4 regions of the Phytohabitans kaempferiae genome follow, and region 1 is predicted to be linked to each of the others. Evidence: riboswitches for the same ligand, from Rfam matches in the RefSeq annotation. Region 1 holds a riboswitch; each other region holds the start of a gene.

The links. Region 1 has a riboswitch for cyclic di-AMP ahead of ACFFIA_RS36915 (coiled-coil domain-containing protein). Riboswitches for the same ligand answer to the same signal wherever they lie in the genome.
Region 2: linked by a shared signal. The riboswitch ahead of ACFFIA_RS03285 (coiled-coil domain-containing protein) and the one ahead of ACFFIA_RS36915 (coiled-coil domain-containing protein) in region 1 are both predicted to bind cyclic di-AMP.
Region 3: linked by a shared signal. The riboswitch ahead of ACFFIA_RS31885 (C40 family peptidase) and the one ahead of ACFFIA_RS36915 (coiled-coil domain-containing protein) in region 1 are both predicted to bind cyclic di-AMP.
Region 4: linked by a shared signal. The riboswitch ahead of ACFFIA_RS00205 (coiled-coil domain-containing protein) and the one ahead of ACFFIA_RS36915 (coiled-coil domain-containing protein) in region 1 are both predicted to bind cyclic di-AMP.

What each region holds. Positions count from the first base shown of each region.
Region 1 is NZ_JBHLUH010000079.1:99,531-102,795, reverse strand. Features, by position in the region: gene ACFFIA_RS36925 (SMP-30/gluconolactonase/LRE family protein) at 1-299, opposite strand, end outside; gene ACFFIA_RS36920 (cation diffusion facilitator family transporter) at 456-1,364, shown strand; cyclic di-AMP (ydaO/yuaA leader) riboswitch at 1,483-1,618, shown strand; gene ACFFIA_RS36915 (coiled-coil domain-containing protein) at 1,623-2,630, shown strand; gene ACFFIA_RS36910 (MFS transporter) at 2,768-3,265, shown strand, end outside.
Region 2 is NZ_JBHLUH010000004.1:449,390-452,654, reverse strand. Features, by position in the region: gene ACFFIA_RS03290 (glycoside hydrolase family 65 protein) at 1-627, shown strand, start outside; gene ACFFIA_RS03285 (coiled-coil domain-containing protein) at 693-1,727, opposite strand; cyclic di-AMP (ydaO/yuaA leader) riboswitch at 1,731-1,865, opposite strand; gene ACFFIA_RS03280 (glycoside hydrolase family 10-like protein) at 2,011-3,265, opposite strand, start outside.
Region 3 is NZ_JBHLUH010000068.1:116,387-119,651, forward strand. Features, by position in the region: gene ACFFIA_RS31875 (helix-turn-helix domain-containing protein) at 1-369, shown strand, start outside; gene ACFFIA_RS31880 (DUF6232 family protein) at 473-1,075, opposite strand; cyclic di-AMP (ydaO/yuaA leader) riboswitch at 1,515-1,664, shown strand; gene ACFFIA_RS31885 (C40 family peptidase) at 1,673-2,632, shown strand; gene ACFFIA_RS31890 (DNA-3-methyladenine glycosylase family protein) at 2,790-3,265, shown strand, end outside.
Region 4 is NZ_JBHLUH010000001.1:37,707-40,971, forward strand. Features, by position in the region: gene ACFFIA_RS00195 (AfsR/SARP family transcriptional regulator) at 1-762, shown strand, start outside; gene ACFFIA_RS00200 (S1 family peptidase) at 980-1,768, shown strand; cyclic di-AMP (ydaO/yuaA leader) riboswitch at 1,988-2,119, shown strand; gene ACFFIA_RS00205 (coiled-coil domain-containing protein) at 2,122-3,129, shown strand; gene ACFFIA_RS00210 (Hsp70 family protein) at 3,190-3,265, shown strand, end outside.

The DNA.
Region 1 (3,265 bases):
CGGCCGCGGTCGTCGACCTTCAGGCCCACGGAGGGGGTGCCGGGTCCCGTGGAGATGACCGAGCCGCGCCCGGTGGCGAGGTTGGCGCGGTAGATGTCGCCGTTGGCGAGGGAGCCGAAGTACGCGAAGGGCGCCTTGCCGATCGCGATCCCCTCCGGCTGGAAGCCGTCCGGCAGGGGGACGACCTCGGGAAAGGCGCGGTGGCTGCCGTGCGCGCTGGCGGCAGCGGGTACGGAGAGCGTGGCCGCGGTGAGGGCCGCGGCGGCGGATGAGGTGATCAGGGCTCGTCTTGTCAGCACGATGGGTACTCCCTGTGATCGGTCCACATCAGGATTCACGCACATCTTTCCCCAGCGGTTCGAAGACGACTCGCGAACCTCAGAAGTCCCACGTACGACATTGATTGCCAGTACCAAGTTTGCATACATAGCAATGTCCGCATATATTCTGGACCCATGGGTGCGGGGCACGATCACGGCGCGGATCTAGCGCGCGCGGGGGAGCGACACCGCGGTCGACTGTGGGCCGCGTTCGCCCTGATTGCCGTCTTCATGGTGATCGAGGCGGTGGCCGCCCTGGCCACCGGCTCGCTGGCGCTGCTGTCCGACGCCGGGCACATGTTCACCGACGTGCTCGGCATCGGCATGGCGCTCGCCGCCATCCACGCGGCGAGCCGGGCCGCGCGGGATCCGCAGCGGACCTTCGGGCTGTACCGGCTGGAGGTCCTCGCCGCGCTCGGCAACGCGATCCTGCTCTTTGGCGTCGCGATCTACGTCCTGATCGAGGCGGCCCGCCGCTTCGGCCATCCGCCCGAGGTGCCCGCCGGCCCGATGCTGGTGGTGGCGATCGCCGGTCTGATCGCCAACATCGTCGCGTTCGGGCTGCTGCGCGCCGGCGCCCAGGAGAGTCTCAACGTGCGCGGCGCCTACCTTGAGGTCCTCGGCGACCTGCTCGGCTCGGTCGGCGTGATCGTCGCCGCGGTCGTCATCGCGCTGACCGGCTGGGCGTACGCCGACCCGATCGTCGCGGTCGCCGTCGGCCTGTTCATCCTGCCGCGCACCTGGCGGCTGGCCCGGGCGGCGGTGCGCATCCTGGTGCAGGCCGCGCCGGAGCACCTCGACGTGACCGCCGTGCGCACGCGGCTCGCCGCCGTACCGGGGGTCTGCGACGTGCACGACCTGCACGTGTGGACGCTGACCTCGGGCATGGACGTCGCCTCCGCGCACCTCACGCTCGACCCGTCCGCGCAGCTCGGGCCGGTGCTGGTGGCCGCCCGCGAGGCGCTGCACGACGACTTCGACATCGGGCACGCGACCCTCCAGGTGGAGCCCATGGCCGGCGACTGCCGCCACGTCGGCTGGTGACACCGCCGCTGAGCAGGTCGTAAGTGATTCGTCACCATCGGTACAACACTGGGCGCATTGATGGGAAAGCCGCTATCCTCGGCTCCGGTCAATGCCCGGCGGCGCCCCCCGGCGCCGGTGTTGACTGCCGCCGAGCCGCCCACGCGGGCGGACCGGGGAACCACCGATCCACTGGGGTGAATCCGCGCGAGCGGTAGGGATACTTCCGTCCCGAACCCGTCAGCTAACTCGGTAGGCGGCTGACTGGAAGGATGGTTGATGGCTCATGCCCGCAGCCGGGTCAGTCTCGTCGCGGTGCTGTTCGCCGCGGCGTTCGCGCTGATCGGCTTACCAGCGGAGCCCGCCGCCGCCGCGCCCACCGACGACGAGGGCGGCACCGCGACCCTGCGGCAGCAGCTCGACGCGGCCAGCAAGGGCTTCATCGCGGCGCAGGACACCTTGAACAAGTCCAAGAAACGTCAGCAGGAGCTGACCACTCAGCTGGCCCAACTGGAGCGCGACCTGGTCGCCAAGAGCGAGGTGCTCGGCGAGGTGGCCAACGTGGCCTACCGCCGAGGGCGGCTCGGCCCCATCTCCGCGATGCTCAACAGCACCTCCCCGGAGGGCTTCATCGACCGGGCCGCGGCGCTCGACGCCGTGGCGGCGACCGAGGACAAGAAGCTGCGCGACCTGCTCGACACCAAGGATCAGGCGTCCAAGGCCAAGCTCGCGATCGACGGTGAGATCCGCGAGCAGCAGAAGCAGGTCGAGGTCATGGCCGCCCGCAAGAAGCAGGCCGAGAACGCGCTGAAGGCGGCCGGAGGCGGCCAGGACGCCAGCGGCCCGCCCGTCGGCAGCGGCGCCACCGCGGTGGCCGCGCGCTTCACCGGGGGCTCCGGCTGCACGATCCGCCCCGACCCGACCTCCAAGCAGGGCTGCATCACGCCGCGTACGTCCCATGCGTACAAGCAGGCCCAGGCGGCGGGCTTCGGCATCTTCGTCTCCTGCTACCGCCCCGGCTCGTCCGGTGAGCATCCGCTAGGCCAGGCCTGCGACTTCGCCGTCGACAAAGATGACATCTTCGGCGGTGCGGCATCCGGCGCGGCCCGGACGTATGGCAACAACCTCGCGAGGTTCTACGTCAACAACGCGAGCCGGCTGGGCGTGATGTACGTGATCTGGTTCCGCCAGATCTGGCTGCCCAGTAGCGGCTGGAAGTCGTACGGCGGCTGCTGCGGCCCGAGCGAGCACCACACCAACCACGTGCACCTGTCTGTCATCGACTAACCGCGTTGACGGGCTCGATCATGGGGTGGCACTGTGGCCCCATGGTCGAGCCCACACGTCACCCCGCTTGACGTAGCGCGAGCACGGCCAGGGGCGTCACCGCGCGCCTCTGCCTCCTGCGCGCCTGCACCGAGGGCGTGCTCTTCTACCCGGTCTACGCGCTGCTCTTCGCCGACTTCGGGCTCAGCACCGGGCAGATCTCGTCGCTGTTCGTGATCTGGTCGGTCGTCAGCTTCACACTGGAGATCCCCTCCGGGGCGTGGGCGGACGCGTACTCGCGCCGCCGGCTGGTCGCGATCGGCGCCCTGCTCCGGGCGGTCGCCTTCGCGCTCTGGACCTTCTTCCCCTCGTACCTCGCCTTCGCGGCCGGCTTCGTGCTGTGGGGCGCCTCCACCGCGATGACCTCCGGCAGCGTGGAGGCCCTTGTCTACGACGAGCTGGCCTCGGCCGGCGCCACCGACCGGTACGTGCACACGGTCGGGCTGGCCCAGACCACCGCGCTCGTGGCGGAGCTTGTCGCGATGGGGCTGGCCGCGCCGGCGTACGCGCTCGGCGGGTACACGCTGGTCGGCCTGGCCAGCATCGCGATCAGCCTGGCGGTCGTGCCGGTCGCGCTCTCGTTCCCCGAGGCGCCG
Region 2 (3,265 bases), on a different contig from region 1:
CCGTACTTCGACCTCTACCGCAAGCAGGTCCTGAAGCAGGCCGACCTGGTGCTCGCGATGCACTGGCGCGGCGACGCGTTCACGCCGGAGCAGAAGGCGCGCAACTTCGCCTACTACGAGCAGCGCACGGTGCGTGACTCGTCGCTCTCGACGTGCACGCAGGCGGTCATCGCCGCGGAGGTGGGCCACCTCGAGCTGGCCCACGACTACCTCGGCGAAGCCGCCCTGATGGACCTGCACGACATCCACAACAACACCCGCGAGGGCTTGCACATCGCCGCGCTCGCCGGCGCCTGGCTCGCCGTGGTGGCGGGGCTCGGCGGCATGCGCGACCACGGCGGCAGCCTGTCGTTCGCGCCGCGGCTGCCCAGCCGGATCAACCGGATGGAGTTCTCCATGCTGTGGCGTGGGCTCCGGCTCCGGGTCGACGTGCAGCCAAGCGAGGTGACGTACTCCCTGCGCAACGGCGGGGAGGGCGCCAAGCTCGACCTCGTGCACCACGGCGAGCATGTCACGGTCACGAGCGACACGCCGCTGACCCTGGCGATCCCCGCGCTGGCACCGGTGGGCCCGCCGCCGCGCCAGCCCTTCGGCCGGGCTCCCGCCCGCCGGATGCCCGACCAGTGAGTAGCTAGAAAGGCGAAGCCCCGCGCGACCCGCGCGGGGCTTTCCTTTTCAACAGGTACGGGCGCTCAGAGCATGGATATGTGTACGTGGTTGGTGTGGTCGCTGGACGGGTCACCATTGGCGCCGCTGTACGACTTCCAGCCGGTGGCGGGCGACCAGAACTGCCGGTACCAGATCACGTACATCACGCCGAGGGCGTCGGCGTTGCGGACGAGGAACGCGGCGAGGTTGTTGCCGTAGAGCTTGTCGTTGCCGGTCGCGTCGCCACCAAAGCCGTTTTGCTCGGAGGAGAAGTCGCAGGCGCGACCCTTCGGATGCTCGTACGGCCCGCCCGGCCGGAAGCAGTTGACGAACCGCTTGAAGCCCAGCCGCTGCGTCTCCTTGAGCATGTGCAGCGTGCGCGGCGTGATACAGCGTCCGGTGGTGGGATCGTCGGCCGAGCAGCTCTGCGAGGAGAAGGAGCCGTTGCTGTTGCGCGGCGCGGGCCTGGCCACCGGCGACGTGGCGCTCACGAAGCCGCCGGTCGCCTTCCCACCGACAAGCTTCAGCGCCTTCTCCGCCTCGGACTTCTGCTTGGCCATGATGGCGAGCTGCTTCTGCTCTTCCTTCAGCTCGGCGTCGATCGCCGCCTTGGCCCGCCGCGCCTGCTCAAGGGCGGCGTTGAGCTCGCCCAGCTTCGCGTTGTCGCGGGCGGCGAGCAGATCGAGGTTGACGGCCCGCCGCAGGAAGTCGTCCGGGGAGGCGCTGTTGAGCAGCATGCTCATCGGCCCGATGCGACCGTTGCGGTAGGAGGTGATGGCCACGAGCTCGATCTCGGGCTCCATCAACTTGATCTTCTCTTCGGCCTTGCGCAGCTCGAGAGTGAGCTGAAGCTGCCGGTTGCGCGACTTCGTGACCGCGTTCTGCGCCTCGACGTAGCCCCGGCTGCTTGATTCCAGTACGTCCCGCAGCAGCGGCGTACCCCCCTCATCGCCGGGCGTGGGCTTTGGCGCTGCCGCCGCTCCACTGGGCACGAAGGCCACCCCGGACAACAACACGGCCGCCGCGGCGGCCAAGGCTACGGCCAGCGACCAGCGCCGGCGACGTACAGGTGCCGTCATACGCAATCCTCCCATCGGACCGCCGGCCGGGTTAGCTGACGGGTTCGGGACGGAAGGACCCCTACCGCGGTTGCGGATTCACCCCAGAAAACCTGGTTCCCCGACTCGCCCGGGCGGGCGATTAGGCGGTGGCTGTCGCCCGACGCCGTGGGGGCGTCGCCGCGCGACAAACCGCCGGACAGCTTACCGGATCGACAGTGGACTCCGGCAACGCTCTGACCAGGGAAAAACCATCGAAAGCGTTATCGGACAACGACGTTCAGTAATTGATAGCGATGCGTGTCTAACTCACGACGCGTGGTTCGCTCGGGCTTCCCTCGTTCCACAGTCGATCAAGGGCCGTCACGCAGTAGGTTTGCGCGCCCTCGCCCTTCGTGGTGTCGACCCAGGTCGCGCCGCGTGTCGTGGCGACCAGGCGGGCCGTGTCGCCGTCCAGCCGGTACACCGCGTAGCTCGTCGCGTCGCCCTCCCAGCGCAGCCGCACGCCCTCGTCGACGCGGTCCGCCTCGACCTCCGGCGCGGGCGGGCGCTCGCCGGGCAGGTGTGACATTGCCGGCACCAGGGCGGGCTCGCGGTAGTGGGCCTCCGCGTACCGTGATACCGCGCCGAGCCGGTCGGCCTTCACCTGGCGGGCGCTGAAGTGCACGCTGCCGGTGACCCGGTACTTGCGGTTGAGCGCCAACTGCCGGTCGAGTTCCGCGGGATTGGCCCACGCGCCCTTCTGCCCGATGCGATAGTCGGCCTGGCCTACGTAAAGCTGCACCGGACTGTTGGCGACCAGCTCCGACCACCACGGCAGCAGCTTGGCGTAGTCGGCGATCGCGAAGCCGATGTGCCAGTACAACTGCGGCACGATGTAGTCGACCCACCGCTCCTGTACCCACCGGCGAGTGTCCGCGTAGATCGCGTCGTAGCTCTGCAACCCGCGCGTGGGGGAGCCGAGCGGGTCGGTCGACGCGTTGCGCCAGATGCCGAACGGGCTGATGCCGAACTTCACCCACGGCTTGGCCGCCTTGATCCGCTCGTTGGTCTCGCGGACCAGCAGGTTGACGTTGTCTCGCCGCCAGTCGGCCTTGTTGGCGATGCCCCGGCCCTGCGCCCTGAACGTGGCCTCGTCGGCGAAGTCTTCGCTCCCCTGGGGGTACGGGTAGAAGAAGTCGTCGAAGTGCACGCCGTCGATGTCGTACCGGTTGACCGCGTCGAGGATCGAGTCTTCCACGAACTTGCGCGCCTCCGGGATGCCCGGGTTGTAGTAGAGGCGGCTGCCCTTGCCCTTCGCCGGGTAGGTGACCGCCCAGTCGGGATGGGCGCGCAGCGGATGGTTGGGCGGCAGCTCGGCGAAGACGCCGGACTGGCTCGCCTTGTACGGGTTGAACCAGGCGTGAAACTCCAGGTTGCGGGCGTGTGCCTCGTCGATCATGAAGGCCATCGGGTCCCACCCCGGCCCCTGCCCGTCCCGCCGTCCGGTCATGTAGTACGACCAGGGCGCGTAGTCGGACTGCCAGAACGCGTCGCCCGCCGGCCGTACGTGCACGAAG
Region 3 (3,265 bases), on a different contig from region 1:
AAGGCCGACCCGCCCCACATCACCGCGGTGATCGACGAGGCGGTGGTCCGGCGCATCGCCAACGACCCGCGCACCAAGCGCGAGCAGTTGGAGCGGCTCGTGTCGCTGGGCGCCCAGCCCAACATCACCATCCAGGTGCTGCCCTTCGCCGCCGGCGTCGACGGATTCCCCAACCCGTTCGCGATCCTCGAGTTTCCCGACCCGTCCGACGTCGTGATGTACGTGGAGAACGGCCTCGCCGACGACGTGGTCGACCAGCCCGACCTGGTGCGGCCGTTCCGGCACGAGTTTGAGCGGCTGCGCGAGATGGCGCTCAGCCCGGCCGAGACCCAGGAGATGATCAAACGGATCGTGGGCGGGCTCGAGTGAGCCCGCCCACGATCGGTGTGGCCCCCCGGCCCCACCTGCGCCCTTCATCCGGTCACTGCTGCCGCCTTGCCGGGCGGCTGCCGAACTTCGGGCGAAGTCTCTCCTATGGACGCATGCGCCACATGTTTACCGTCACCAGGGGCTCGGCCAGGCCGCCGAGCCGGTAGGCCTCCTGTGCCCGGAGCAGTGCCCGGGTCACCTGACCGTACTGCCGCTCCTCGTCGCTGCTGAAGAGCAGCACCGTCATGCCGCGGAACTCGCCCCACAGCTCGAAGGCCCTGGGCCGCAGGCGGTGGCCGATCGTCGCCACGAGGAATGGGATGAACGCCACCGCCGTGAGCGCCAGATATGCCTGGGCGCTCAGATCGTTGAAATCGGTGGTCACGCCGAGCGCGACCCCGATGGCGGCCAGCACGATCGCGGTCACCGTCACCGACCGAACGGTGAGCTGATGGTGCGGGCCCCGTGCCGTGTGCAGGTGGTGCAACTCGCCGACCGGAAAACGCCGACCACCGACGATGAACCAGTCGCGCGTCACCACGATGCCCGGCCGCTGGTAGAGCGGGCCGACTGATTTCGGGGTTGTTACGTCTACTGGTGTTACAGGCTGTGGTGCTGGTGACCGCGCGGGGTAGCGAGTAGTCTGCACTGCATGCCTCCTACGGCTCGTGAGGCGGGCTGGTGTGGTGGTCTTTGAGATCGGCACCTGGTGGCAGCCAGGTGCCGATCGTCTTTCGCGCTCCAGTGCCGCATCAGAGCTCTGTGCCGCCTTCAAACTGCGTTGCCGCTTGCGCGACCCAAGGGCCCTGTTGCCATTGTGCGAGATGCCATCTAGTCGAGGGAAGGGGCGCAATCAGCCACCTGGCAGATTGGAAGCGGTCTCCTAGCGGTACGGCGCCACTTTCCGCCCCCCATGTCCGATTTACCGGCACCGTCGCCCACCCAACGCGTAGAGCGACAAATCACCCATCACCCTTACGGCGACGTCACTCGGATCCACGAACTAATCACTATGAGTGACCTCGACATTTCGCTTATTGGCGGGCGTCAGTCACAAGTCACCCTCAGGCCACTTTCGCCCAACCGGCCCCGGCGCTAGGTTGGAGCCGCTGGTCCGGTCGTCAGTCACTCCCCCGGGTGGCGCCGGTCCGGTGCCGCCGAATCGCACGACGGTCACGCTCCGTCTGCGAATCGGGGACCCACCTTCTGCACTGGGGTGAATCCGCGAGCCGCGGTAGGGCGATCTTCCCGCCCGAACCCGTCAGCTAACCCGGTAGGCGGCGTTGGGGAAGAAGGTCACCGTTTGTCTTCCGCGCGGAAGCTGTTGCGCGCCCTCGTACTGGTCGCCCTCGGGTTCGGGCTGACCGTACCGGCCGCGGCGGCCCAGGCCGAGCCGTCACCCAGCGAGCTGACGGACCAGATCAACAAGGCGTCGACCGAGCTGGAGAAGGTCGTCGAGGCGTACAACAAGCTCAACGAGCAGCTCAAGCAGACCAAGGCCGCCTCGGCCGAGCTGGCCGCCAAGATGGGCCCGCTCGAGGCGCAGCTCGCCCAGGCTGACGCCGAGGTGGGCGCGATGGCGGCGGTGGCGTACCGCACCGGGCAGGTGGGCGCCGCGAGCGCGCTGCTCGACGGGAGCGGCCCCCTCGCCGACCGGCTCGGCATGCTCGACCAGCTCGCCCGCGACCGCCAGCGCCAGTTGGCCGGCTTCACGGCCGCCGAGCGGCGGTACACCGAGGAGAAGGCGAAGCTCGACGCCACGCAGGCCAAGCAGACCGCCCAGCTCAAAGAGCTCGCGGCCGGCAAGAAGAAGATCGAGGCGGATCTCAAGAAGCTGTACGAGATGCGGGAGCGGGCGTACGGCGCGGCCACCTCACCGAGCGGCGGCAAGTACACCGGCACCGTCCCCTCCGTCTCCGGCAAGGCCGGCGTGGCGGTGCGGTTCGCGTACGACGCGATCGGCAAGCCCTACGTGTGGGCGGCCGACGGCCCGAACGGGTACGACTGCTCCGGGCTCACGCTCGCCGCGTGGCGGGCGGCCGGCAAGCAACTGCCGCACAACGCCGCGATGCAATGGGACGCGGTGGCGCACATCGGCCGTGGTTCGCTCCAGCCGGGCGACCTCGTCTTCTACCGCGACCTCGGCCATGTCGCCATCTACGTGGGCAGCGGCAAGGTCATCCACGCGCCGACGTTCGGCGAGAGCGTCAAGCTGGCGTCGGTCGACATGATGAACCCGTACGGCTACGGCCGGGTCCGCTGACCCGCCCGAAAAATCTTCAACTGCGCCGATCAGGGACAGGGGATCGCGGTTCGCTCGCGGACACGCCGGTCTCCTGCCCTTGGTCGACGCATGAATCCCTGATCGGCGAGGTACCGGGCCGGCGGGAAGTGTCGTACCGCGGGCGCACCGTCGGGGCATGACTGAGCGCACCGATGCGAGCACGGCCGTGAGCCTGGCCGCCGAGCCGTATTCGTTCGACCTGTCCCTGCGCGCCCTCGCCGGCTTCGCGCCCACCGCCGGCGGCCACGTGATCGCCGGCGGCCGCGTGCGCAAGGCGTTCCTGCTCGGCGCCGACGCCGTGGTCGCCGAGGTGGGCCCCGGCGCCCCGGGCTCCGGCCCCGCAGTCACGCTCCACGCCGAGCGCCACCTGTCACCCGGGGAGCGAGCGGCGGTGCACCAGGCCGTCGGGCGGTGGCTCGGCCTCGACGACGACCTCACTGGCTTCCTCGACGTGGCCGAGCGCGACCCGGCCATGGCCACGCTGCTGCGCGCCGCACACGGGCTGCACCAGGTGCGTTTCGGCTCGCTCGCCGAGGGCACCGTCTACTTCGCACTGATCCAGCGCAGCACGCAGTGGTACGCGGCGGCCCGCAAGCGCCGCGTCGCCGCCGA
Region 4 (3,265 bases), on a different contig from region 1:
GGCCATCCCGTGACGGTCGCCGCGCCGCGCCGGCAGGTGATCCTCGCCGCGCTGGCGCTCGCGCCCGGGCGCACCGTCAGCACCACCGCGTTGGCCCGGTACCTGTGGGGCGACGACGCCCTCTCACCGACCCGGCGTGCGGTGTCCACTGTGGTCACTCGTCTGCGGCACGACCTCAGCATGGACGTGATCCGCGGTACGGCGGGCGGATACGTGCTGACGGTGCCGGCCGAGGCGGTCGACGTGCACCGCTTCCGTACGCTCCTGCGCGCCGCCCGGTCGGCCGAGGGCGCGGCCGAGCTCGACCTGCTGGAGCGCGCGCTCGCCTGCTGGCACGGCGACCCGCTCCAGGACGTGGGCTCCGAGGCGCTGGTCGCCGAGCACGCGCCAGGGCTGAGCGAGGAGTGGTACGCCGCGACCGAGCGCCGCCTCGACCTGCTGCTGGCCGCCGGGCGCCACGCCGACCTGGTGCCGCTGCTGCGCGACCTGACCGCACAGCAGCCGCTGCGCGAGTCGCTGTGGTGCCGGCTGATGGTGGCGCTGTACCGCTCCGGCCGGCAGGCGGAGGCGCTGGAGGCGTACCGCTGCGTGCGCGACCTGCTGGTGGAGCAGCTCGGCATCGTGCCGGGCCCGGAGCTGGCGGCCGCCCACCGCGCGGTGCTCACGCACGACCCGGCGGTGGCGGCACCGGCCACGGCCACGCGGCGGAGGCGACCGGCGGTGCGACCGCGCGTACGCCGGCTGGTCCGGCTGCGCTTCTAGGGCCCGTTTCCCAGGGGCATGGCCGGCCCGCGGCGGGCCCAGACGCCTCGGCTCGGCCGACCCTCGATGAAACAGCCCTCGGCGCTGACCGGCGCTTTTGCCGCCATCATCCGGCGATAGGGCAGATTCGGTATAGCGAAGAGCATTGAAAGATTTCCCTAAATGGATAGCGTGCGGTCGGGGTCACCCCCCAACACGACGTCCAGGAGGTCAACCAATGCTCCTCAGAAGACTGTCGGCCGCGGTGCTCGGTGCCGTCGCGGTCGCCTCGGTCCATGCCGTCAGCGCGGTGCCGGCGAGTGCGGCGCCACCGGCGTCGCACTCGTACGCCGCCAGCCAGACCGCCACCGAGCCGGACGGCGGCATGGTCCCGCTGATCGTCAACGGCCGGCCGGCGTCGGAGAACTACTCGTTCCTGGTGTACACCTCCGGGTGCACCGGGTCGCTGATCAAGGCGAACTGGGTGGTCACGGCCAAGCACTGCCCCACGCCGTCGTCGGTGCGGGTCGGTAGCGTCAACCGCGGCAGCGGCGGGACGGTGGTCTCCGTGACCGGTGCGGTCAACCACCCCCGGATCGACGTCAAGCTGCTGCGGCTGGGCAGCTCGGTGAGCCAGGCGCCGGCGCCCATCCCGACGACCTCCGGGGCTGTCGGCACCGCGACCCGGATCATCGGCTGGGGCCAGACCTGCCCGACCCGCGGCTGCGGCTCGGCGCCGGTCCTGGCCACCGAGCTCGACACGTCGATCGTGACGGACAGCCGGTGCCTCGGCATCGACGGCCCGTACGAGATCTGCACGAACAACACCAACGGCAACTCCGGCGCCTGCTACGGCGACTCCGGCGGCCCGCAGGTCCGGATGATCAGCGGCCGGTGGAACCTCATCGGCGCCACCAGCCGGTCCGGCAACGGCAGCGCGGTCTGCGCCACCGGCCCGTCGATCTACGGTGACCTGTCTTCGATCCGCTCGTGGATCAACACGCAGGTGGGCGGCCTGCCCGCCTGAGGCTCGGCCGGCGGCGGGGCGAGCCGGTGCCCGCCCCGCCGCCGAAAGCGCCGTCGGAGCGCGGGCCGAGCCTCCTCCATTGTGGAGGACGACGGTGGGGGCTTAGGTTACCCAAAGTCGTTGTGTGGTAACGCTTTTTCTGGCGTGGTTGAGGTGACCGGAGGTATCTGGTCCGGTATGCTGACCGCCGGTCATGCGCTCCGGCAACGGGCCGGGGCGGCCTGACCGCCGCCAAATCGCCACTTCGGCGAGCCGGGGAACCACGCGCCTCGGGGTGAATCCGCATCGCGGTAGGGATCGCTTCCGTCCCGAACCCGTCAGCTAACCTGGCCGGCGGCCGACGGAGGGATGGTATGACGGCAGCCTTACGCCGTTTGTGCGCGTTCGCGATGGCGGTGGTCGCCGGTGCGGTGTTGTTCGTGACCGCACCGTCCGGCGCGCAGGCGGCGCCGGCGGATCCGACCCCGGCGGAAGACGGGCCGGCGCTGCTCAGCGAGGTGCTGACCGCGACCGGCAAGCGATACGCGCAGGCCAAGGCCGCGCTCGACAAGTCGCGCAACCGCCAGCTCCAGCTCAGTCTCGAGCTGCGCCAGGCGGAGGACCGGCTCGAAGAGCTGGCGCCGCAGATCGGCGAGCTGGCCGCCGCCTCCTACCGCACCGGCAAGCTCACCGCCGTGTCCGCGCTGCTCAACACCGCCTCCCGCGACGAGTTCATGGCGCGGGCGACCGTGCTCACCGAGCTCAACATGGTCAACGACCGGAAGGTCGCCGAGCTCACCGCCGCGCGGGAGAAGGCAGCCAGGGCGAAGGCCGCGCTCGACGCGGAGGTCGCCGAGGAGCGCAAGCAGCTCGCCGTCATCGCCCGCCAGAAGTCCGAGGCGGACAAGGCGCTGGCGCTCGTCGGCGGCACCAAGCTCACCGGCGGCTTCGTCGCCGCCACCTCGCCCGTCGCCAAGGCCGCGCCCCGAAACTCGGACGGCTCCTGGCCGGACGAGTCGTGCAGCATCAACGACCCGACCACCTCCGGCTGCATCACGCCACGCACGCTCAACGCGTACAACGAGGCGCGCAAGGCCGGGTTCCGCCGCTTCGTCGGCTGCTACCGCCCCGGCGGGCCGTTCGAGCATCCCAAGGGGCGCGCCTGCGACTGGTCGCTGCTCAACAGCGGCTTCGCCAACGCCCGCACCGACGACCAGCGGCTGTACGGCAACAACCTCACCGCGTTCCTGGTCCGCAACGCCGAGCGGCTCGGCATCCTCTACGTGATCTGGTACCGGCAGATCTGGTTCCCGGTGACCGGCTGGTCGACCTACACCGGTCCGCAGGACCACAAAGATCACGTACACATGTCGATGGTCTGATCCCGCGCCCGCCACCTGCGGCGCTGTTTCCCGGTGGCGGTGGGACCGTAGATTGTCGGCGTGTCTGCCGATGCGTACCGGCTCGGAGTCGACTTCGGAACCTCGTCGACCGTCGCGGTCCTGAGCCGTCCCGGCG